3 regions of the Paenibacillus sp. FSL M7-1455 genome follow, and region 2 is predicted to be linked to each of the others. Evidence: predicted binding sites of a transcription regulator. Region 2 holds the regulator's gene; each other region holds the start of a gene.
What was found. The regulator LexA, encoded in region 2, represses DNA repair genes until DNA is damaged. The targets are predictions, from matches to a motif close to CGAACATATGTTCG.
Positions count from the first base shown of each region.

Region 1: the regulator LexA is predicted to act here: its motif matches at 4,578-4,591, upstream of addB (helicase-exonuclease AddAB subunit AddB).
Region 3: the regulator LexA is predicted to act here: its motif matches at 2,501-2,514, upstream of recA (recombinase RecA).

Region 1 covers NZ_JBBORO010000001.1:4,159,817-4,166,923, forward strand. The annotation lists gene addA (helicase-exonuclease AddAB subunit AddA) at 1-985, opposite strand, end outside; gene addB (helicase-exonuclease AddAB subunit AddB) at 982-4,491, opposite strand; gene NYE48_RS19255 (class I SAM-dependent rRNA methyltransferase) at 4,812-6,185, opposite strand; gene NYE48_RS19260 (Na/Pi cotransporter family protein) at 6,313-7,107, shown strand, end outside.
Region 2 covers NZ_JBBORO010000001.1:3,435,526-3,442,632, reverse strand. The annotation lists gene NYE48_RS15870 (cache domain-containing sensor histidine kinase) at 1-1,330, shown strand, start outside; gene NYE48_RS15865 (response regulator transcription factor) at 1,308-2,501, shown strand; gene NYE48_RS15860 (serine hydrolase domain-containing protein) at 2,710-3,741, shown strand; gene lexA (transcriptional repressor LexA) at 3,808-4,434, opposite strand; gene yneA (cell division suppressor protein YneA) at 4,628-5,008, shown strand; gene NYE48_RS15845 (DUF896 domain-containing protein) at 5,110-5,304, shown strand; gene NYE48_RS15840 (hypothetical protein) at 5,339-5,884, shown strand; gene NYE48_RS15835 (HAD family hydrolase) at 5,916-6,719, shown strand; gene NYE48_RS15830 (FixH family protein) at 6,951-7,107, shown strand, end outside.
Region 3 covers NZ_JBBORO010000001.1:2,111,299-2,118,405, forward strand. The annotation lists gene NYE48_RS09795 (YajQ family cyclic di-GMP-binding protein) at 1-134, shown strand, start outside; gene pgsA (CDP-diacylglycerol--glycerol-3-phosphate 3-phosphatidyltransferase) at 329-916, shown strand; gene NYE48_RS09805 (competence/damage-inducible protein A) at 1,090-2,343, shown strand; gene recA (recombinase RecA) at 2,584-3,645, shown strand; gene NYE48_RS09815 (regulatory protein RecX) at 3,793-4,488, shown strand; gene rny (ribonuclease Y) at 4,766-6,310, shown strand; gene NYE48_RS09825 (TIGR00282 family metallophosphoesterase) at 6,397-7,107, shown strand, end outside.

The DNA.
Region 1 (7,107 bases), 720 kb from region 2:
ACAACGCGCCCCGCAGATCGGTCAGCGTTTTTTTGACGGTATCCCGCAGTTCCTTCACGCGCTCCTGCAGCCGGGGATCGGTATCGTCCTTGCGCACGCTTTTCAGCTTGCCGAAGGAAATCCCCTGAAACACCCCGTACAGTTCTTCCCAAGGACGATGATCCAACGCTTCTTGCAGGCCGCGGACCATGTCCAGATCGGCGTCCAGGTTATCCGCGTACGGGGCCGGTCCTCCGGAAGCCAACGCCAGTCCGCGCGCTTGCCGCAGGAGGCCTTCCGCGCCGGCCAGCGCCAGGCGGGCATCCTGCAAAATGCTGCGCACCCAGGCGGTTTCTCCGAGGCTGGCGGCATCCGAAACCGCAAAGGCTTCGGCCATGCTTCGCAGCCACTGATCCGGCCAGGCATGGCTGCGGGAAAAATCGTAGAGCTTTTGCACCAGCAGATGCATCGCGTCGTCGCTGCGCTCCCCGCTGAACCAATCCACCAGACGGATAAAATCGCTGCCGTCCGCTTCCTCGCCGTATTTTTCCTCGAAAAGCTCCTCGAGCAGCTCCTGGCGCATCAGCTCCGCTTCGTTTTCGTTGATGATCCGGAAATTCGGGTCCAAGGGAATCATCTGGTAGTAACGCCGGATGACCTCGAGGCAAAAGGAGTGGAGCGTCGTGATCGACGCCCGGCCCAGAAGGGAAAGCTGACGGCGCAAATGCACGTTGTCCGGCTCCTTCTCCAGCTCCTTGTCCAGCGCTTCGCGAATCCGGTCCCGCATCTCCGCGGCCGCCGCCTTCGTGAAGGTTGCCACGAGCAGGCGGTCCACGCTGAATCCCTGCTCCACGTCCGTTATTTTACGGATGATCCGTTCCACGAGCACGGCGGTTTTGCCGGAACCGGCCGCAGCGGCCACAAGGATGTCGTCGCCCGTTTCGGCGATCGCCTTCCATTGGTCGTCGCTCCATATGCTGCCTTCGGGTTTCGGTTTTAAGCTCAAGACGTTTCTCCTCCTTTATGCTCGGACAACAGTTCCCATACCTGCGTTTTATCCGGTTTGCCCAGCAGATGGTAGTGGTTGCCTTCGACGGTCTCGTCAAATTGGCATACCGGCTTGAACGGGCAAAACGTGCAGGCGGTTTCCTGCTGGATGCGGTACGGTTCGATCCGCACGTCGCCCTCCGTAATCCTCGTTCCGATGCTTTCAATGCTGCGGCGGACCGAAGCCAGCAAATCGTCCCACTGCTCCGGCGTTGCCACGGACGCGCTGCTGTAGAAGCTGCCGTCCGCTTTGACGGCCACCGGCAGAATGGACGAATGCCCCTTGTCCAAGGAAGCGTCCATCAAGGACACCGTCTCCCGGTCGGCAAGCAGCAGCCCTTTCATTTTGAACCGTTTGAGCAGCTCTTCCGCCGCCTGCTCCATCGTCATGCCGTTGGCCGACTGCAGGATCGGGTCATGCACGTGAAAATACAGCGTCCCTGCCGGCAGCGCCTTACTGCCGAGCCACTTCTCCGCATAGGTCAGCAGCACGTCCAAATACGTCAGCATTTGCAGCGCAAGTCCGTAATACACTTCATGCAACTTCAGGTCCTTATGCCCGGATTTGTAGTCGATGACCCGCAGCAAAAGCCCGTTTTCCCCATGGGCCAGGTCCACGCGGTCGATTCGGCCGACGACTTCCATCACGGAACCGTTCTCCAGCTTGAAGGTCAGCGGCGGCAGCGGTTTCCCCGGCCCGAAATCAAGCTCCAGCCCCACGGGCTCGAAGCTGCCGCGGCGGGCATGCTCGCCCAAAATGACGGAGGCTCTGCCGACGATGTTTTTCAGCTTCCTTGAAATGTAGCCGTAGCGCTTCGAGCTGAGCAAAATTTCGCCCTGAAGCATCGGGGCGAGCCGTTCCACCGTCAGTTCCGCTTCCCTTCGGCATTCCTCTGCCGTCAGGCTTCCCCAGCTGCGGTTCTGCTCCTTCAGCCGAACGGCCATTTCGCTTAGCGCGGCATGAAAAAGCTGACCGATGTCCGGCGCCTTCAGCCGGTACAGCTGGCGCTCCCTCAGCTTTAGCCCATGGGAGGCAAAATGCGAAAACGGGCACGCCACGAACCTCTCCATCCGCGACACGCTCGTGCGGACCTTGCTGCCGTACAGCCGGCGGCTGGTGCCGGCCGAAAGCGGCTTCGTCCCGTTGCGGTAAAACAGCGAACGGAGCAGCATGTCGAGCGGTCCGCGCCACTGCGGATCGGTTAAATACCAGTTGTAGGCGTTCCACCATATCTCCGGCATGTTCATACCCTGTTTCCATCGCCGCAGCTGCACGATCAGATGCTTCAGCGTCTGGCGGGGATGTTCGATGAAGGCTTCATGCTCCGAAGCGGGCTGTTCCGCTCCCGGCTGGGCCAAAAGCGGCCGTGCCTGAAGGTGCGGAAACATTTTCGCCAAATGGCGGACGACTTCCGAAGGAAGCAGCTCCTTCCCTTCGTCGTCCGCCGCCGGATAACTGATCCAGACATGCCGGCTGGCGGAAGTCAAGGCGTTATAGATCAGAAAGCGTTCATCCAGCAGCCGGCGCGAAATGCCGGGGGCCAGTTCCATGCCCGCATCCGCAAGCACGGACCGTTCCTGTTCGGTAAGGACGCCGTCCTCCTGGAACACCGCCGGAATGACCCCGTCGTTCACCCCGAGCAAAAAAGCGTATTTGACGCCGCTCGTGCGGGTCCGGTCCATCGTTCCCACGAGCACCTGATCAAGCGAAGGGGGAACGAGTCCAAGCTTCAGCTCGCTGAGCCCGGTCTCCAGCATGCCCGCGAACAGGTCGAACGCCATTTTCTCCGGCCCCATCATCTCGACGATCTGATCCAGCAAATCCAGCACCTCGCCCCAAAGCTGCCGATGCTCCCTGGCCGCTTCCGGACGGCCGCCGAGCAGCGCTTCGCGGTTCCACGCGTCCAATTTCTGGGGAACGCCCGCGTCCTCAAGCAGCCCGTAAACGGCCGTGCACATCTCCCGTGCCGTTTTGGCGCGTTTCATCCGTTTCTCGAAAGCAGCCAGCGGCCCGGTAACCGCCGCCCGGCAGCGTTCCATCAGCTCAAGCGTCTCTTCGGCCGTCTTCGGCCGCGCAGATCCCCCTTCTTCCAGCGACAGGCTCGGGACCGCCTTGAGCGGCCTTCCGTCCGTCCAGCGGTAGCCCTGAAGCCCGCAAGCGAGCGCATAGTTTTCGAAGCGGTCCATGTCTTCGCGCGTCAGCGACCCGTCAAGCGGGAGAAGCAGGTCGCTTTTGACGCAGCGGAACACGTCCTCATGCCTCCAGAACCGCCGGACCACATCCAGCGCGGCGCGAATGAACTCGGCAAGGGGATGGTGAAGCTCGCTCCTTTTCTGGTCAAGGAAAACCGGAACGCCGTAATCGTGGAAAAGCGGCATGACGAGATGCTCGTAATCCGCGAGATTGCGCACGAACACGGCCATTTCGCGGAAGCGTACGCCTTCCTCGCGCGACAGCCGAAGCATCTCCCGCAGCGCTCCTTCGACCTCCGCCCGCCGGCTGGAGGCGGGATGGATCGAAATCGCTTCGCCGCTTTGGCCGGCGTTCGCCTCGTAGCGAAGGCGGCGATCGTACCCCCGCTCCAAATGGGCAAGCATCGGACTTTCCGCGAAACGCGGCGGCACGGGCGGAGCCAGCACCGTATCGTCGATGTCCAGGCCCAATTCTTCCGCCATGCCCCTCAGCTTGACATAGGTCGTGGCGGTCGGATGGAACAAATCGAGCTCATGCGGCATCCGCGCGCCGTCGTAAGGTTTGTCCAGCGTCAAGGAAACGGTGACGGACCGGGCATGGAGCATCAACTGGCCGACCGCCAAAAGCTCCTGCGGAGTAAAACCGTGGAACCCGTCGATCCATATTTCCGCTCCGCGCAAATAGGCGGAGTCCTTCACCGCTTCGGTCAAACGGATCAAATTGTCTTCCTCGTCGATATACAGCGGCGACATTTCCTGCTCGAAATCTTTGTATACCGTCCACAAATCTTCAAGCTTGCTGCGAAGGATCGGCGTGACGCCTTGCGGCGGCAGTTGCTCCAGCAGCTGCCCGACGGCGGACGCATCGACGCAATACCGCTTCATCTCGGTATACGCGTCGCCGAGCTTGCCGACGAACCCGAGCTGCTCGCCCGAGGCCCCAAACAGTTTCAGCTCGTCCTTGCGGCGCTGTATGATTTTGTACAGCAGCATTTTTTTGCCTTCGTCGCTGATGCCGACGCGCGCCGTTCCCCCGGTCTCCTGCATGACGCGGTAGGCGAGGCGGCGGAAGCTGAGCACTTGGGCCCTGACGCTCCCCTTGATCCGCCCCGACGTAACCAGCCCGTGTTCGGCCTGGAACGAACCCTGCTCCGGAACGAGCAAAATGATCGCATTCCCTTGCGGCTCGGCCTCCAGTTTGGCGGAAATTTGATCCAATATGGCCGTCGTTTTGCCGCTGCCCGATCGTCCGATCAGAAAATGAACCGGCATGTTCCTCCCCCTTCATCTATGTAAAATAAAAAACTATGGATTTTGCTCCAAATCTACCTTCCAGTATATCATACACAGCTCAAAATAGAACGTATGTTTGCAAAGATCACATCCACGCCGGTAGCCCTGCAGCCGTTAGCTCTGCCGTGCAGAGCGCTTCTCCTATTTTACCACTAAATTTCCGCCAAGGTTGAACGTCCAGTATTTGCAAAAAAGCGCTGCAGGCCGCATTTTTTCGAAGCTCCTATTTTCTTGCAAAAAAAGAAAGAACCGCCGCCGAATCCTCTCGGATTCAAAACGGCAGTCCGGTATCTTCCCGATTAAAAGGTTTTGCTTCTCACTTCGAAAATCGCAAACTTCAGGTAGTGTCCTTCATCGACGCCCAAAATTTGCGGATGGTCTTTCCCGGCGGCGCGCCATTCGATCAAACGCAGAATCTTCCCTGCATCCGCCGCAGCCTCCCGGATCGTTTCCAGGAACAAATCGGGGCGCATATGGTACGAGCAGCTTGCCGTGACCAGGTACCCGCCTTCGTTCACCAGCTTCATGCCGTGCAGGTTGATGTCCTTGTATCCTCTGCAGGCGCCTTTTACGGCGCTTTTCGTTTTCGCGAAGGCTGGCGGGTCCAAAATGACGACGTCCCATGTTCTGCCGCCCCCCGCGGTCATTTTTTGCGAGGTGTCGATCTTCCCTGCGCCGGCGGAACGGATCTGTCTTTCCTCCAGCCCTTTGACCTGCGACCGGAGATACTGGAACGCGTCATCCACGACGAACTCCACGCGGTCGCCGAAGCCGTTCAGCTCCACGTTTTCCCGCGCGCTGTCGATCGCATGCTGGGAGATGTCCAGGCAGGTCACTTTTTTGGCCCCGTATTTGCAGGCATGAAGCGTAAAGCTGCCGGTATGCGAAAAACATTCCAGCACCGTCGCGCCGTCCCAGTAAGGGAACGTGACGACCTTGCCGCTTTTGTTGACCGGACGCCGGACCCGTTGCCCGTTTTCTTCGACTTCCCGAACCTCGATCCCGCTGCGTTCGCCCCAGCCGGTCATCAGCGGCTCGATGGACGCGCGGTTTTCCCGCTGGTCGAAAAAGTAGCCGGTTTTTTGCCCTTCTTCGATATCGACGCGGATCAGCAGCCCGTTTTCCCGGACCGTAACGTATCTCGGGCATTCCCCGTAGAGGGGCCCCTTCGTCTGCTCCAATCCTTCGAGCTCCCGGATCGGTACATCGCTCCGTTCATAGATGCCGCGCGGGTTCATCACCTTAGCCAAGGCGCCGACGATTTCCTTGCGCCGGATATCCATGCCCAGCGTCAAGAGCTGAATGACCAGCACGTCATCGAACCGGTCCACGATGAGTCCAGGGAGGAAATCGGCCTCCCCGTACACCAGGCGATAAGCATTTCCTTCGTCCAGGAAGCGCTCCCGGTGCTTCAGGCAGCCAAGGAACCGCTCGGCGAAAAAGTCCTCGTCCATCGCTTCGATCTCGCGGTAGGAAACGGCGCGCACGGTAATCTGCGATGCCGGGTTGTAATAACCGGTCGCCAAATAGCGGCCTTGATGGTTCACGACTTGGACCAGGTCCCCCGGCTGCGGATCGCCTTGAACCGACTCGATTTCGTTTTTGAAAATCCAGGGATGACCCTGCTCCAGCCTTTTTTTGCGGTTTTTATGAAGAACGACAGTTGCCAACATGTCCACTCCTACTCATGTCTATTTCTTGATCCTAAAGGTTTGCTCCCCGGCCTCCCGTGTCATGGTTGTCCAGGCAGCGACATATACGTAATACATGGACAAGAATTCGCAAAGGAGAACCTTACCCATGTTTCATACGATGATTTTCCCCGTCGTGTACGGGCTGATCATTTTCCTGGCCGGGATGAAAGTGATGGAAGCCGCGCTGGGCAGCTGGGCCGGACCGCTGCTTTCGTCCTTCCTGCAAAAAGCGACCGCCTCCCCGCTCAAAGGCATGCTGTTCAGCACCGGCATTACGGCGGTGCTCCAAAGCAGCACGGCCGTGACCGTGCTCACGATGGGACTCGTCAATGCCGGCTTGCTTTCATTCGACCGGACGCTGGGCATCATTCTCGGCAGCAATATCGGCACATGCATCACGACCGAGCTGATCGGCCTGCAGATCGGCCAAATCGCGCTGCCGCTGCTTGGCGTCTCCATCGTCGTGTGGGCGGCCGCGGTCCTGTTCGACGAGTACGGGCTTTTTGGGAAAAGCGGCAAAACGGGGCGCTTTATGCCGATACAGCTGATGGCGCTGGCCGCTGCCGGTTTTGCCATGGTCATGCTCGGCATCCGCGTCATGCAGATGATCGGGCCTTCCCTCGAAACATCCGGACTGTTCGGATGGTTTATCGCCCAATCCACGCATAACCTGTGGTGGAGCCTCGCTGCGGGCGCGGCTTTAACCGCGCTTATGCACAGCAGCGCCGCCGTCATCGGCCTGGCGATCGTGCTGGCGGCGTCCGGAACGCTTCCGGTGGCCGTCGGGATCGGCATCGTGCTCGGCGCGAACGTAGGCACTTGCGTAACCGCCGTCATTGCAGCGGTCGGAAGCACGAAATCCGGCCAATTCGTCGCCTGGACGCATGTCGTGCTCAACGTG
Region 2 (7,107 bases):
CGGTTCGCCGATCAACACGTTGCAGGCGGAAAAGCAGGCGTTCGTGTTCGGGCGCAAGCTGTACGATTTGGATAACCATAAAGAGATCGGAATATTGATGATCGAAACGAACCCGTCTCCGATGATGGAAGCGCTGTCTAACGTGAGCATCAGTCCCGGAACGCAGGTTTACATTTTGGACGAAGCGAAAAAAATCATCGCCTCCTCCGAACGAAAAGGGGCCAAACGTCCGGAATTGGACCGGCTGCCGCAGCCGTCGCCGGAAGATAATATCTTCGTCGACGGCACGTCCAAGGAGCTGATCGTCGCCGCCAACACGACGATGGCCGGGTGGACGATTTACGGTCTGACGCCGAAACGGGACATCCAGGCGGAAGTTTATCGGACGACGAAAGTTTTGGTGGTTGTCGTGCTGGCGCTGATCATTTTATCGACGGTGCTGGCTTCGATCGTCTCCCGCAATATCGCGTCTCCGCTCAAGCTTTTGATCCGGGAGATGAAAAAGGTCGAGATGGGGAATTTCAGCGGTTCGGTCAACGTGGATTCCTTCGACGAAATCAACAGCCTGGTCTCGTCGTTCAACCGGATGGTGCACCGGATGGACGAGCTGATCGAAACGATCAAAATTTCGACCGTCAGCGAAAAAAACGCGCAGCTGCAAGCGCTGCAGGCGCAGGTGAATCCGCATTTCCTCTACAACACGCTCGACATGATTTATTGGATGCTGGACGAGCAGGAAAACGAACGGCTGAGCAGGGTGGTTCTGTCGCTTTCGCAAATGTTCAGGTACAGCAGCAATTGGGAAGAAGCGGCGCGAACCACGCTGGGGCGCGAATTAGAGCAAATCGGCCATTACTTGACGATCATCGAAACGCGGCTCGGCGGAAGGCTGCAAACGAACATTGACGCAAACGCTGCCTGGCTGGACGCGCCGCTTCCGAAAATGACGATTCAGCCGATCATCGAAAACGCGGTCAAATACGGTTTGGAGCCGAAGGAAGGCATGGGCGTGCTGAACGTGCGCACGGAAAAGGAAGGGAACAAGCTGCTGATCAAAATCGAGGACAACGGAATGGGCATGGATGCCGGAACGCTGGAACGCGTAAAAGAGACGATGCACGCCAAACATCAGCGGCCGCCGGACGCGGATTCGCCCGGAAGAAGACGCGGCATCGGGCTGCGGAACGTACACGACCGCCTGGTGATGATGTTCGGCGGACCATACGGTTTGAGCATCGAAAGCAAGCCGCTGCAAGGAACGACGGTGACCGTTGCCATACCGATTCCGGCCGAAGGGGAGGACGAAGATGAACATATTGGTGGTGGATGATGAGAGCGTGATCCGGGAGGGGATCAAGCGGACGATCCGCAAAGCGTTTCCCGGCCACCGCGTGCAATTGGCGGAGAATCCGGACGAAGCGGCGCAAATACTCCGGGGCGGCCAGATCGACGTGGTGCTGACGGATATTTTGATGCCAGGCATGACCGGGCTCGAATTGATGCAGGTGTCCCGGAGCAATTATCCGCACGTGAAATGGGTGATCATCTCCGCTTATTCCGAATTTGCTTACGCCAAAGAAGCGGTTAGGCTCGGGGCCAAGGATTATATGCTGAAGCCGATCGGCAAGGAGGCGCTGATTTCGATGATCGGGCGGCTCGGAGAGGAAGTGGAGCGGGACGCCGAGCTGGAGCAGGAAACCCGGCTGCTTCGGAGCAACCTGAAGTTTTTGCGTGAAGCGGTATTCCAGCGCTGGGCGACGGGACTCGACATCGGGAACTTGGACATCGCCCCGTTCGTGGAGCGGTACCCCCGCTTTTATTTGGTGCTGGTCAAAATGGAAAGCGACGACACTGTACATCTCGAGCATTTTATCGTCGAAAACGTGCTGACCGAGCTGATCGAACGCCACGGAAAAGGGTTCGTCACCAGCCTCGACGGCAAAAGCCTGCTGGGCCTTGTGACGCCGGATTCGCCGGACGGGGCAAAGCGCTTGAGCGACGAGCTGCGGCTGCATCTGAAAAAATACGTCAAGGTGCCGTTCCAAGTCGGGCTGTCCGAAGAGATCCGCGACTTTAACAGCATCCCGGCAGCGATCCGGGGGATGGGGAGGAAGTCCGGAACGCTCGAATTCGAATATTACGCCCCGGGCGGAAACCGGGCGGTCGAAGTAGCCCTCCAGTATATCCGGGCGAACTACAATACCGACGTGACGCTGGAAAAGGTCGCCTCCGTCGTCTTTTTGAACCCGGCATACTTCAGCCAAGTGTTCAAGCAAAAAACCGGAAGCGGGTTCAAGGAATACGTCATATCGCTGCGGATGGAAAAAGCGATGGAACTGCTGAAGCATACGCAGCTGAAGCTGATCGACATCGCCGAAAAGGTCGGTTACCAGGACGTCAAACATTTCACGCAGGTTTTCCGCAAGCGGACGAACATGACGCCGACGGAATACCGGCAGCGGGGATGGGAGAAGGACGGGCTGAACCGAGCTTGTCCGTAGAAGGGAAGAAGGATGCGACTCTATATCCGCCTTGGGCCGTGCCAGTTCGACTGGCACGTTTTTTTTCGTTTCTTGCCTAGGAAAGTCCGGATTTGAGCGGTGTTAGGAGATGCTCGCTAGGTTGCTTATTGCCAAAAGGGAACAAATGTTCTATAATTGATGTATTGTTACTTTGCTTGGGGACGGGGGAAGGAAAACAGTGGATCCAATGAGCGTCAGCGAACGGATGGATAGGGAGGGAATTCCCGGGTTAAGCATCGCATTCATTGAGGATGGTTTGATCAGCCATCGGGAGACCTGGGGAAAGCTTGCGGCGGGGGAGACGGAACCGGTCCGGATGGATACGATGTTTAACGCATGTTCCATCAGCAAATTTGCGGCAAGCGTTTTAGCGCTTGTTCTGGTAGAGGAATGCGTCCTTCAATTGGATGAAGAAGCGAACCGGCGCCTGATATCATGGAAGATTCCGGAGCATCCGCAATTCCGTTCCGGCCGCGTCACGCTGCGCAAGCTTCTTGGCCACCAAGCCGGCTTTTCGGATCCCGATGGAAGCTTTCCGACGTTGGCTAAGAACCGCAAAGCTCCGTCCATGGCGGAATTGTTAACAGGATTAACGGTTTATAGGCAGGGGCCTGCTTTACTGGTCGCCGAACCGGGAAGCGGGTTCATCTATTCGGATACGGGATTTTGCGTCATGCAGCTGCTGATCGAAGATGCGGCGGGGGAGCCGTTCGAAAAGCTGATGCAGAAAAAGATATTTGAACCGCTGGGGATGAAAAACAGCCGTTTCGTCATGGACGAATCCGACATTCGGGCGGGATCGGCCGCCGGACATAACCGACATGGCGACCGGTTGGCCAGTCCCTATCCGATTTATCCGTACGCTGCGGCTGCCGGGCTTTGGACGACGCCGACGGACCTCGCGATGTTGGCCGCCGAGTTGATGGCATCGCTGCAAGGGAAGGGGATGTTGGGGATTTCCCCAAAGACCGCAAAGGAAATGTTTGCACCGCAGAACGGTTTTAAGTGGGCCGGGCTGGGCGTATTCATGGAATGCCAGGGCGGGAAGCTGGAGATCAGCTCGCTCGGGTGGGGCAGCGGTTTCCAATGCATGATGACCGTTTATCCCGAGAAAGGCATAGGGGCGGTATGCATGATGAACATGGATCCGGGGGTGCATCAAGCGGAGAGCCTCCTCGGATATATCACAACGATGTGGCAGCAGGAGAAATTCGGCTAACCCAAATAGAAAGCCCTTGTTCTCCTGGAAGAACAAGGGCTTGTCCATTGGCGAGGCCAAAACGGATCAATGAATGTCGCGGAACAAACCGACGACCTTGCCGAGAATGGTCACGTGATTCAAGCGCAGCGGCTCGTAAGACGGATTCTCCGGCTGAAGACGGATATGATCCTTTTCTTTATAGAACGTTTTAACGGTAGCTTCGTCCTCGTCCGTCATGGCAACGACGATATCTCCGTTATCCGCGGTCTGCTGCTGGCGGACGATGACGTAGTCGCCGTTGTGAATGCCCGCCTCGATCATGCTGTCCCCTACGACCGATAGCATAAAGACTTTCTCGTCCCCGACAAAATGCTGGGGCAGAGGGAAATAATCCTCGATATTTTCCGTAGCGGTAATCGGTACGCCGGCCGTAACCTTACCTACCACGGGAACCCGCGCGATCGTTTGCGTGAACAGGTTGCTGCTTTCGGATTCTTCCTGGCCCAAAATTTCAATGGCGCGAGGTTTCGTTGGGTCCCTGCGGATCAATCCCTTTTTCTCCAGTCTGTCCAGATGGCCGTGCACCGTCGAGCTGGAAGCCAGTCCGACGGCTTCGCCGATCTCGCGGACGGAAGGAGGATAACCTTTGGCCCGGACTTCGTTTCTTATAAATTCCAATATCGCTTGCTGCCGGCTAGATATCTTCGACATTCCCCATCAACCCCATTAGTAACGTTTGGTAAAAGTATAACATAGAACTGCCGTTCGTACAAACACAAGTTCTAAAACGGGAACATGATTTTTCCTTCATGGAGAACAATTGTTCGAAAAAACTATTGAACAAAACATGTGTTCGTGTTATATTGTTCTCATACAAGAACAAATGTTTGGAGGAACGGTTAACATGTTAAAATACAGTACATATCAAAGCATATATAATCATGAAATTTCCGGGGGAGACCGCAACGGCGGGAAACTAAAAGAACAGCTTCACGCTTTCCAGGCCATGTTCACGCGGCGCCTGATGGTGAAGCTTCTGCTGATCGTCATAATTATGACGGCAGGGTGTACGGGCATGGTACGCGTATTTGCCGGTTCCCCTCAAGACGAGGTGCAAATGGAACAAATCGTTGTATCCCAAGGGGACACGCTATGGCAAATCGCCCGGGATCATAAACCGAAGGACATGGATACCCGCGCATACATTCAGATCATTAAGAAGACGAACCATCTGAAATCCAGCGGCATTCAAGCCGGAGATGTCCTTTCTCTTCCTATATATTAGACTTCGTTTTTACGCCTAAGAGCTTGGTAAGGTTCACGCCTTGACAAGCTCTTTTTCTCATGGCAAAGTTAGGTATGAATTGATTATTGGAGGAGTCATGTATGGATATCGACAGCTTAGTTCAGCGCATTAACGAGCTTGCGCGAAAAGACAAGGAGACTGGCCTGACCAAGGAAGAAACCGAAGAACGTGCGAAATTGCGCGAGAGATATCTTCAAAACGTCCGTCGGAACTTCAGGGCCCAGTTGGATTCGATCGAATGGGTAGAAGACCGCAATGACGGAAAGCGCAAATAAAAATACAGAACATCATGGTTAAGGGGGAAACACGATGTCCCGATCTTGGGAAAGAATGGTTCAGAAAAACTCGGCTCAATTAAACAAGCAGCGTAAAAAACAGGGGAAACCTTCGCTGTATTCCTCGAACGGTTCCGCCACGGCCGACGTCTTCAAAGGGCGGAATTTCGTTCTTCCCATCACGCTGGTAGCGCTTGCCGTCATTTACCTTTTGCTCGGCATGTCGAGCCAGCAGGCGGCGATGAACACCTCCTTGAATTGGATCGTGGTCGGATTGTACGTATTGCTGGCGATCATGATTTTTTTGCGCCGTCCGTTTCTTAAAGTGGACAAAAACACGCTTTCCACGATCAAGTTCAATCGCGACCGGCGTTTGACGGCGGACCAAATCGCCAAAATCAAAGCCGGATCCGGTTCGATCGTGATCGAAATGAAAGGAACGAAGGGGAAAAAGGGCAAGGAAATAAAGGGCGGCAATTGGGTGTTTACCCGTTTGATCAACCGCTACGATACCGAAGCCATGGCCGAACGTCTCGAGCGTTTTGCCGCCTCTTTTAATATTCCGTTTGAAAAACAATAGAACAGATTAACGTTGGGAGAGGGATGGGAAGATGGGAGTTACCGCCGTTTTTTTTGATTTGGACGATACGTTGTTGTGGGATGAGCGCAGCGTGAAGGAATCCTTCCAAGCGACCTGCGAAACGGCCGCCGCCAAAACCGGCGTCGACGCGGAGGCGCTCGAAGCGGCTGTCCGCAAAGAGGCGCGGGCATTGTACGAGTCGTACGACACGTATGCTTTTACCGCCATGATCGGCATTAACCCGTTTGAAGCATTATGGGGGGAATTTACCGTAGGAAAGCAGCCCGAGTTTCAACGGATGGCCGAAATCGTCCCTGAATACCGGAAGGAAGCATGGCGCCGCGGCCTCGCCGAGCTGGGTGTGGAAGACGCGCAGCTGGCCGAAGAACTTGCCCGACAATTCGGGATGGAAAGACGCTCCCGCCCCCATGTCTATGAAGAAACGTTCCAAGTGCTGCAAGAGCTGAAAGGGAACTATAAGCTTCTGTTGCTGACGAACGGCTGCCCGGGATTGCAGCAGGAAAAACTGGATGGCGTACCGGAGCTGGTCCCTTATTTCGATCAAGTCGTCATTTCGGGCAATTTCGGCAAAGGGAAGCCGGATCCCACCATTTTTGAGCATGCGCTCTCCCGCCTGGGCGTAACCCCGGATGAAGCCGTCATGGTAGGCGACAAACTTTCGACGGACATTAAAGGCGGACTGGCCGCCGGGTTAACGACGGTTTGGATCAACCGCAACGGCAAGCCGTATCATTCGAACATCCAGCCGCATTATGAAATCAAGCATTTGTCCGAGCTGCACGGTATTTTGGAGTCTATGAAGCAGCGAGTTTAACCGGCCAAGCATGATATGCCATTTGTTAATTAAAGTCTGCCGTTTGCGGTTTTGCCGCATGCGCAGGCTTTTTTCATGATCTTATTGCGGGATTACCCCAGCGCATTGCTAATATTGTCATCAATTTGTGATCAACCCGCCGTTTTGGAAGCCTGAAAAGCATGTATAATAAATGAAGTGCGTTCAAAAAGCCTACATATCTGCAGATTGACGTAAGGGAGTGGCAGGAATTTGAAAAAGAAATTTGTTTTCATAGGCATCATCTTTCTTGTCGTTTTTGCTTTGGCAGGCTGCGGCGGCAGCGGCGGACATGACGGCATGAACATGGATGAAGGCATGATGGAACCGTTAAAGGTCGATTTAACTTTGAATCCGGAGCAGGCAAAAG
Region 3 (7,107 bases), 1.3 Mb from region 2:
TGAAGGTCAAAAGCCAAATCCAAGGCGACCAAATCCGCGTGACGGGGAAAAGCAAGGACGATCTGCAGGCTGTCATGCAGCTTTTGCGCAAGGCGGACCTTCCGCTTGATTTGCAGTTCACGAACTTCAAATAACTTCCCAGGCAGGCACGCGCCGGGGATTGGTTGCCCCGAAAGGCGCTCCCCTCGGGCTTTTGACAGGGAATAAAACGTTATATTATACTTGGGGAGAAGTGCATGTGGATGTTTTTACATAGCTGTTTCCGGTACCTTGGTGCCGATCATTTGAATTCATTCATCAAGTTTGCTTGATCCGGGGAGGGTGCACATTGAATTTGCCCAACCGTATTACCATTGCAAGAATTTGTTTGATTCCGATCATGATGGTGTTTCTTTTGGTGGATTTCAGCTTCTATCCTAAACCATTGGTTTGGAATTCTTACGAGCTGCCCTTGAATCAGCTTGTCGCTGCATTCATTTTCGTTTTGGCGGCCAGCACGGACGGTATAGACGGTTATTTGGCGCGGAAGAACAACATGGTTACGAATCTGGGTAAGCTGCTTGACCCTTTGGCGGATAAGCTCCTTGTGGCGGCGGTGCTGATCTCCCTCGTCGAGATGGGGAAATGCGATTCGTGGATTGCGGTCGTCATCATCAGCCGCGAGTTCGCGGTGACCGGGCTGCGCCAGATCGCGCTTTTGGACGGATCGGTCGTAGCCGCGAGCAAATGGGGAAAAGCGAAGACGGTTGTTCAAATCGTTGCCATTATCCTGATGCTCATCAACAACTTCCCATTTGAACTGATCGGCATTCCGCTGGACACGATCGCCACTTGGGCGGCTGCGTTGATCACGATTTATTCGGGTATCGATTATTTCGTCAAAAACAAACATCTGCTTCGGCTATCCAATGCGTAAACGGCAATAGGTTCAATCCTATTGCTTTTTCTTTCATCAGACGGAAAGAACTTCCGCTGTTTCTGGTTGCCCGGAGGAGGATATATCTTTTTTATACGGCACATTCGCCGTATCGTGCCAAATTTTTTAAGCGGGGCGTCTTGGATGCGCCGATTTCTAGGAGGAGTGACAGCATGAAAGCGGAAATTATCGCGGTAGGAACTGAACTGCTGCTGGGGCAAATCTTGAACACGAACGCGCAGTACTTATCCCGGGAGCTTGCGGCCATGGGGATCGACGTTTATTTCCAAACGGTCGTCGGCGACAACATGGGGCGTCTGCAGCATGCCATCGAGCTGGCTTCGGAGCGGGCGGACATTCTGCTTCTGACCGGCGGAATCGGACCAACCCAGGATGACCTGACCAAAGATGCGCTTGCAGCCGTGCTGGGGCGCGAATTGCATATCGATGCTGCGGCGATGGAGCAGGTGGAGGAATTTTTCGTCAGCCGCGGCCGGGACATGACGGAAAACAACCGCCGCCAGGCGCTCGTCATCGAAGGGTGCACGCCGCTTCCGAACGAAACCGGTTTGGCGGTCGGAGTGGCCATCGCCCAGGACGGCAAATTTTACATCGTTCTCCCGGGTCCGCCAAAAGAAATGAAGCCGATGTTCGACCGGCAGGCGAAACCATGGCTGCAGCGGCATGCCTTGACGGATGAAATGCCGATTTATTCCAGGATGCTGAAGTTTGCCGGCATCGGCGAATCGCTGCTGGAGGATAAGCTGCTTGATCTGATCCAGGCCCAGAGCGATCCGACCATCGCCCCTTACGCCAAGGAAGGCGAGGTTTCGGTGCGGCTATCCACGAAGGCCGCAAGCGAGGCCGAGGCGGAGAAAAAGCTGGAGGCGATGGAAGCCAAAATTCAGGAGCGCCTTCCGGGGCATATATACGCAAACACGGACATGCCGATCGAACAAAAGATCGTGGAGATCATGTCGGAGCGCGGGTTGACGCTCAGCGCGGCCGAAAGCTGCACGGGCGGGTTGCTGATGGAGAGCATCACGGCGATCCCGGGCAGCTCGGCGATGTTTCTCGGCGGATTCGTATGTTATTCCAACGAGATGAAAGAGAAGCTTCTACGTGTGCCGCGTTCGCTGCTCGAAGGGGAGCAGGCTCCGGGGGCGGTCAGCCGCGAAGTGGCGGAAGCCCTTGCCGACCAGGTTCGGACGATCACGGGCAGCGATTTCGGGCTGTCGGTCACGGGGGTTGCCGGACCGGGCGATTCCGAAGGCAAACCTGCCGGCCTGGTGTACGTCGGCCTTGCGGAGCGTGGAAAAGATACCGAGGTGTTTGAACTGCGGCAGGGCGGCAACCGGGAGAGCGTCCGGGTCCGTTCGGTCAAGACGCTGCTTTACCGGCTCTGGCTGAGATTAATTTCCAAGTGAGGCCTTCCCCTTCGAAGGGCAGTTGTGCTTCGGCGTTCAAAAGAGGTATAATACGAGCATACGGAAGAACCGTGCAAATAAGGATTTGCTGCGGTTCTTTTCTTTTCCGGGCCGCGGCTTCCAGCCGGAAGGAGAAATGGGCCGAAAACAAAAAAAACGAATGTATGTTCGAAAAAATGCTTGGCAAACGTTCCAAAACAAGGTATGATATCAATATAAACGGTGAAGGATGTGAGTTTATTGTCAGATCGTCGTGCTGCGCTTGAAATCGCGCTTCGTCAGATAGAGAAACAATTCGGTAAAGGGTCCATTATGAAATTGGGCGAATCGATCCACATGCAGGTGGAAGTCGTTCCCAGCGGTTCCCTGGCTTTGGATATAGCATTAGGTATCGGCGGACTTCCAAGAGGCCGCGTCATTGAAGTATACGGTCCGGAATCTTCCGGTAAAACGACGGTGGCTTTGCATGCCATCGCCGAAGTTCAAAAGGCTGGCGGACAAGCCGCGTTTATCGATGCGGAACATGCTTTGGATCCGCTTTACGCCAGCAAGCTGGGCGTAAATATTGACGAGCTTTTGTTATCCCAACCGGATACGGGCGAGCAAGCGCTGGAAATCGCCGAAGCGCTCGTCCGCAGCGGAGCGGTAGACATTATCGTCGTAGACTCGGTTGCGGCGCTTGTTCCTAAGGCCGAGATCGAAGGCGAGATGGGCGATTCCCACGTCGGCCTGCAGGCCCGCCTGATGTCGCAGGCGTTGCGCAAGCTGTCCGGCGCGATCGCCAAATCGAAGACGATTGCCATCTTTATTAACCAGCTGCGCGAGAAAGTCGGCGTCATGTTCGGTAACCCCGAAACGACTCCAGGCGGACGAGCCCTCAAGTTCTACTCTTCGGTGCGCCTCGACGTTCGCCGCGTAGAAAGCATCAAGATGGGCAATGACGTGGTCGGGAACCGTACCCGGATCAAGGTGGTCAAGAACAAGGTGGCGCCTCCGTTCAAACAGGCGGAGATCGACATCATGTACGGTGAAGGCATTTCCAAGGAAGGAAGCATCATCGATATCGGCACGGAATTGGATATCGTCAACAAGAGCGGTGCATGGTATTCCTTCGAAGGGGAGCGCCTGGGCCAAGGCCGCGAAAACGCGAAGCAGTTTTTGAAAGAAAATACGCAAATTTGCGATACCATCGAGCAGAAGATTCGGGAAGCAAGCAATCTGACGACGGTGGTGCCTTCTCCATCAGCGAGCGAGCTGGAAGCAGAGCAGCTGGAAGAGCAGGAATTGTTAGAGCTTGAATAAATAAAGTTTGACTTCAATCCAAGGCGCCCTGGCGATTCGTCCAGAGCGCCTTTTCTTGATTGCGAAACAGGGCAGGAGGAAGCGGACGTGCAGGAAGACATACGAAACCGGCAAGATCGGTCGTACCGGCAGGAGCAGCAGCAGGATATGGCGGATATCAGCCTTTTTCCGGACGGCGTGGATTTGGTCATCACCGCGGTGGAGCGGCATCCCAAGCAAAGGGGACAATACCAAGTCTCAATCGGCGAATACATGCTGCTCATCCATGAAGACACGATGATCAAATACCGGATGCTGAAGGGAAGCATCTTTACGAAGCAGGAGCTTGAAGAGATCGTGCTGGCGAACGAAAAGCAGCGGGCGTACGTCCAGGCGCTAAAATACTTGGAACGGAAGCAGCGGACGAAAAAGGAATTGGCGGAGCGGTTGCGGCAGAAGGATTTCGGGCAAGCTGTTACGGAGCAAGCCCTCGACAGGCTGGAGCGGGAAGGCCTGATTAATGACGAGCTGTACGCCAAGCAGTGGGCCGAGCAGCGCATTTCAAGCCAGAAGAAGGGAAGGGCCTGGGTGAAGCAGGAGCTTCGCCAGAAGGGCGTCGACAGCCTTCTGATCAGCGAAGCGTTGGCCGAGGTCAGCGAAGAGCAGGAGTTCGAAAGCTGCTTGGCCGTCGGGAGGAAAAAATGGAGGCAGACCCGCGGCGAATGCATGGACAAGAAGCGAAAAACAGGCGCTTTTTTAATGCGCAGGGGATTCTCGGGGGAACTCGTTCGCAAGGTGATCAATGAATTGGTCCGCGAAGACGGGGAAGCCGACGAGAACGAAGAGCCTTTTGCGTTCGATTAAGGCAAATGTTAACATATTATGAAAGCCTCTCTCTTGACAATATCTTTTCACAAATACTAAAATGAATATGAATCTTGTATAGAAAAGAACCCTTTTTCCTTCCAAAAAAGGCTCGTTTCTGTCAGATTCAGCAACGCTAATTCATATGGATAATGCCCGTTTTTGCGGGAGATTAGAATCGTTGATTTGCGATTAGTGTAATGATGAAACATGTTGAATGGACAACTGAAGAAAATCCCAAGGAATACCTTGGAGGAACCAACGAGGAGGTGAAATTATGCCTTATCTATGGCTTTGGATCATTCTCGTTGTTGCCGGATTGTTCTTGGGGTTCGTGATTGGATATTTTATTCGCAAATCTCTTGCAGAAGCTAAAATTTCAAGTGCTGAGCATGCTGCGATGCAAATCATCGAAAATGCGAAGAAAGAAGCTGAAGCACTGAAAAAAGAAACGGTACTGGAGGCGAAGGACGAAGTCCACAAAATCCGTACCGAAGCTGAAAAAGACACTCGTGAGCGTCGAAATGAAATTCAACGGCAAGAAAGACGATTGTTGCAGAAAGAAGAGTCGCTGGATAAAAAGATTGAATCGCTGGAACGCAAAGAAGAACAAGTGGCTAACAAAGAGAAGCGCATCGAAGAAACTCAGCAGCAGATTGATTTGATTTATAAAACTCAGGTCGCTGAGTTGGAGCGGATCTCCAATCTTACGATGGAAGATGCCAGAAGCATTATTTTGAACAACGTGGAACAGGAAGTAAGGCATGAAACCGCACAAATGATCAAGGAGATCGAGCAGCAGGCCAAGGAGGAAGCGGACAAGAAGGCGCGCGAAATCGTGACTCTTGCCATCCAACGCTGCGCTGCCGACCATGTCGCGGAAACAACGGTATCTGTCGTGACATTGCCTAACGAGGAAATGAAAGGCCGGATTATCGGTCGGGAAGGCCGGAACATCCGGGCACTGGAAACCCTTACCGGTATTGATCTCATTATTGATGATACGCCTGAAGCCGTCATTCTTTCCGGATTCGATCCGATCCGCAGAGAAATTGCGCGCACTGCCTTGGAAAAACTCGTGTCGGATGGCCGAATTCATCCGGCCCGGATCGAAGAAATGGTGGAAAAATCACGCAAAGAGGTCGACGAACGGATTCGCGAATACGGCGAACAGGCGACCTTCGAGGTGGGAGTTCACGGACTGCATCCGGATTTGATCAAAATTTTGGGCCGTCTCAAATTCCGTACCAGCTACGGTCAAAACGTGCTGAAGCACTCCATGGAGGTTGCTTACCTCACGGGACTGATGGCCGGAGAGCTTGGGGAAGACATCGTGCTTGCCAAACGTGCCGGATTGTTGCATGACATCGGAAAAGCGCTGGATCATGAAGTGGAAGGATCGCACGTTGAAATCGGCGTGGAACTAGCGAAGAAATACAAAGAACATCCGGTGGTCATCAACAGTATCGCATCCCATCACGGGGACGTGGAGGCAACTTCCGTCATCGCGATGCTGGTCGGCGCGGCGGATGCACTTTCCGCGGCGAGACCGGGAGCGCGTCGTGAAACGCTTGAAACGTATATCAAACGTCTGGAGAAGCTGGAGGAAATTTCCGAATCCTTCGAGGGCGTCGAAAAATCGTTTGCGATTCAAGCCGGACGCGAGGTTCGCGTCATGGTGCAGCCTGAGAAAATCGATGATGCGGAAGCATTCCGCTTAGCACGGGATATCACGAAAACGATCGAAAATGAACTGGACTATCCGGGGCATATTAAAGTTACCGTTATTCGCGAGACCCGGGCGGTTGAATACGCAAAATAATGATGTATGGAAAAGTGGCCGCGTTAGAGGCCACTTTTCATCTTTTTAGGCCCGTTTGGAGGTCCGTACTTAAGGAGGGGAACGTTATTAACGTTTTATTTATAGGAGACATCGTCGGAAGCGTGGGCAGAAAGGCATTAAAGGATACGCTGCCTTCCCTGAAAGCGAAATATAACCCGCATGTCATTATCGCCAACGGCGAAAACGCCGCGTCAGGCCGAGGAATTACCCAGTCGATCGCCAAAGATTTTTTCGAGTGGGGCGTCCACGGCATCACGATGGGCAACCATACGTGGGACAACAAGGACATTTTCGATTTTATCGATGACGAACCGCGCATGATCCGTCCGGCGAATTTTCCGCCGGGAACGCCGGGACGCGGGGCTGCGGTCATTAAGGCGAACGGGAAGGAGCTTGCCATCGTCAACCTTCAGGGCCGGACGTTTTTGCCGGCGATCGACTGCCCGTTCCGCACAAGCGATGAAATCATCGATCAACTGCGCAAAAAACATAAATGCATCCTGGTTGATTTTCACGCCGAAGCGACGTCGGAGAAAATCGCGATGGGATGGCACCTGGACGGTCGCGCTTCGATTGTCGTCGGCACGCACACGCATGTGCAAAGCAATGACGATACGATTTTGCCCGGAGGCACCGCCTATTTGACCGACGCCGGCATGGTGGGCCCGAAAGACGGCATACTCGGCATGGAGCGGGAAGCCGTTTTGCGCAAATTCAAGACCCAGCTGCCGGTCCGCTTTGAGGTGGATAAAGGAAAATGGCAGTTCCACGGGCTG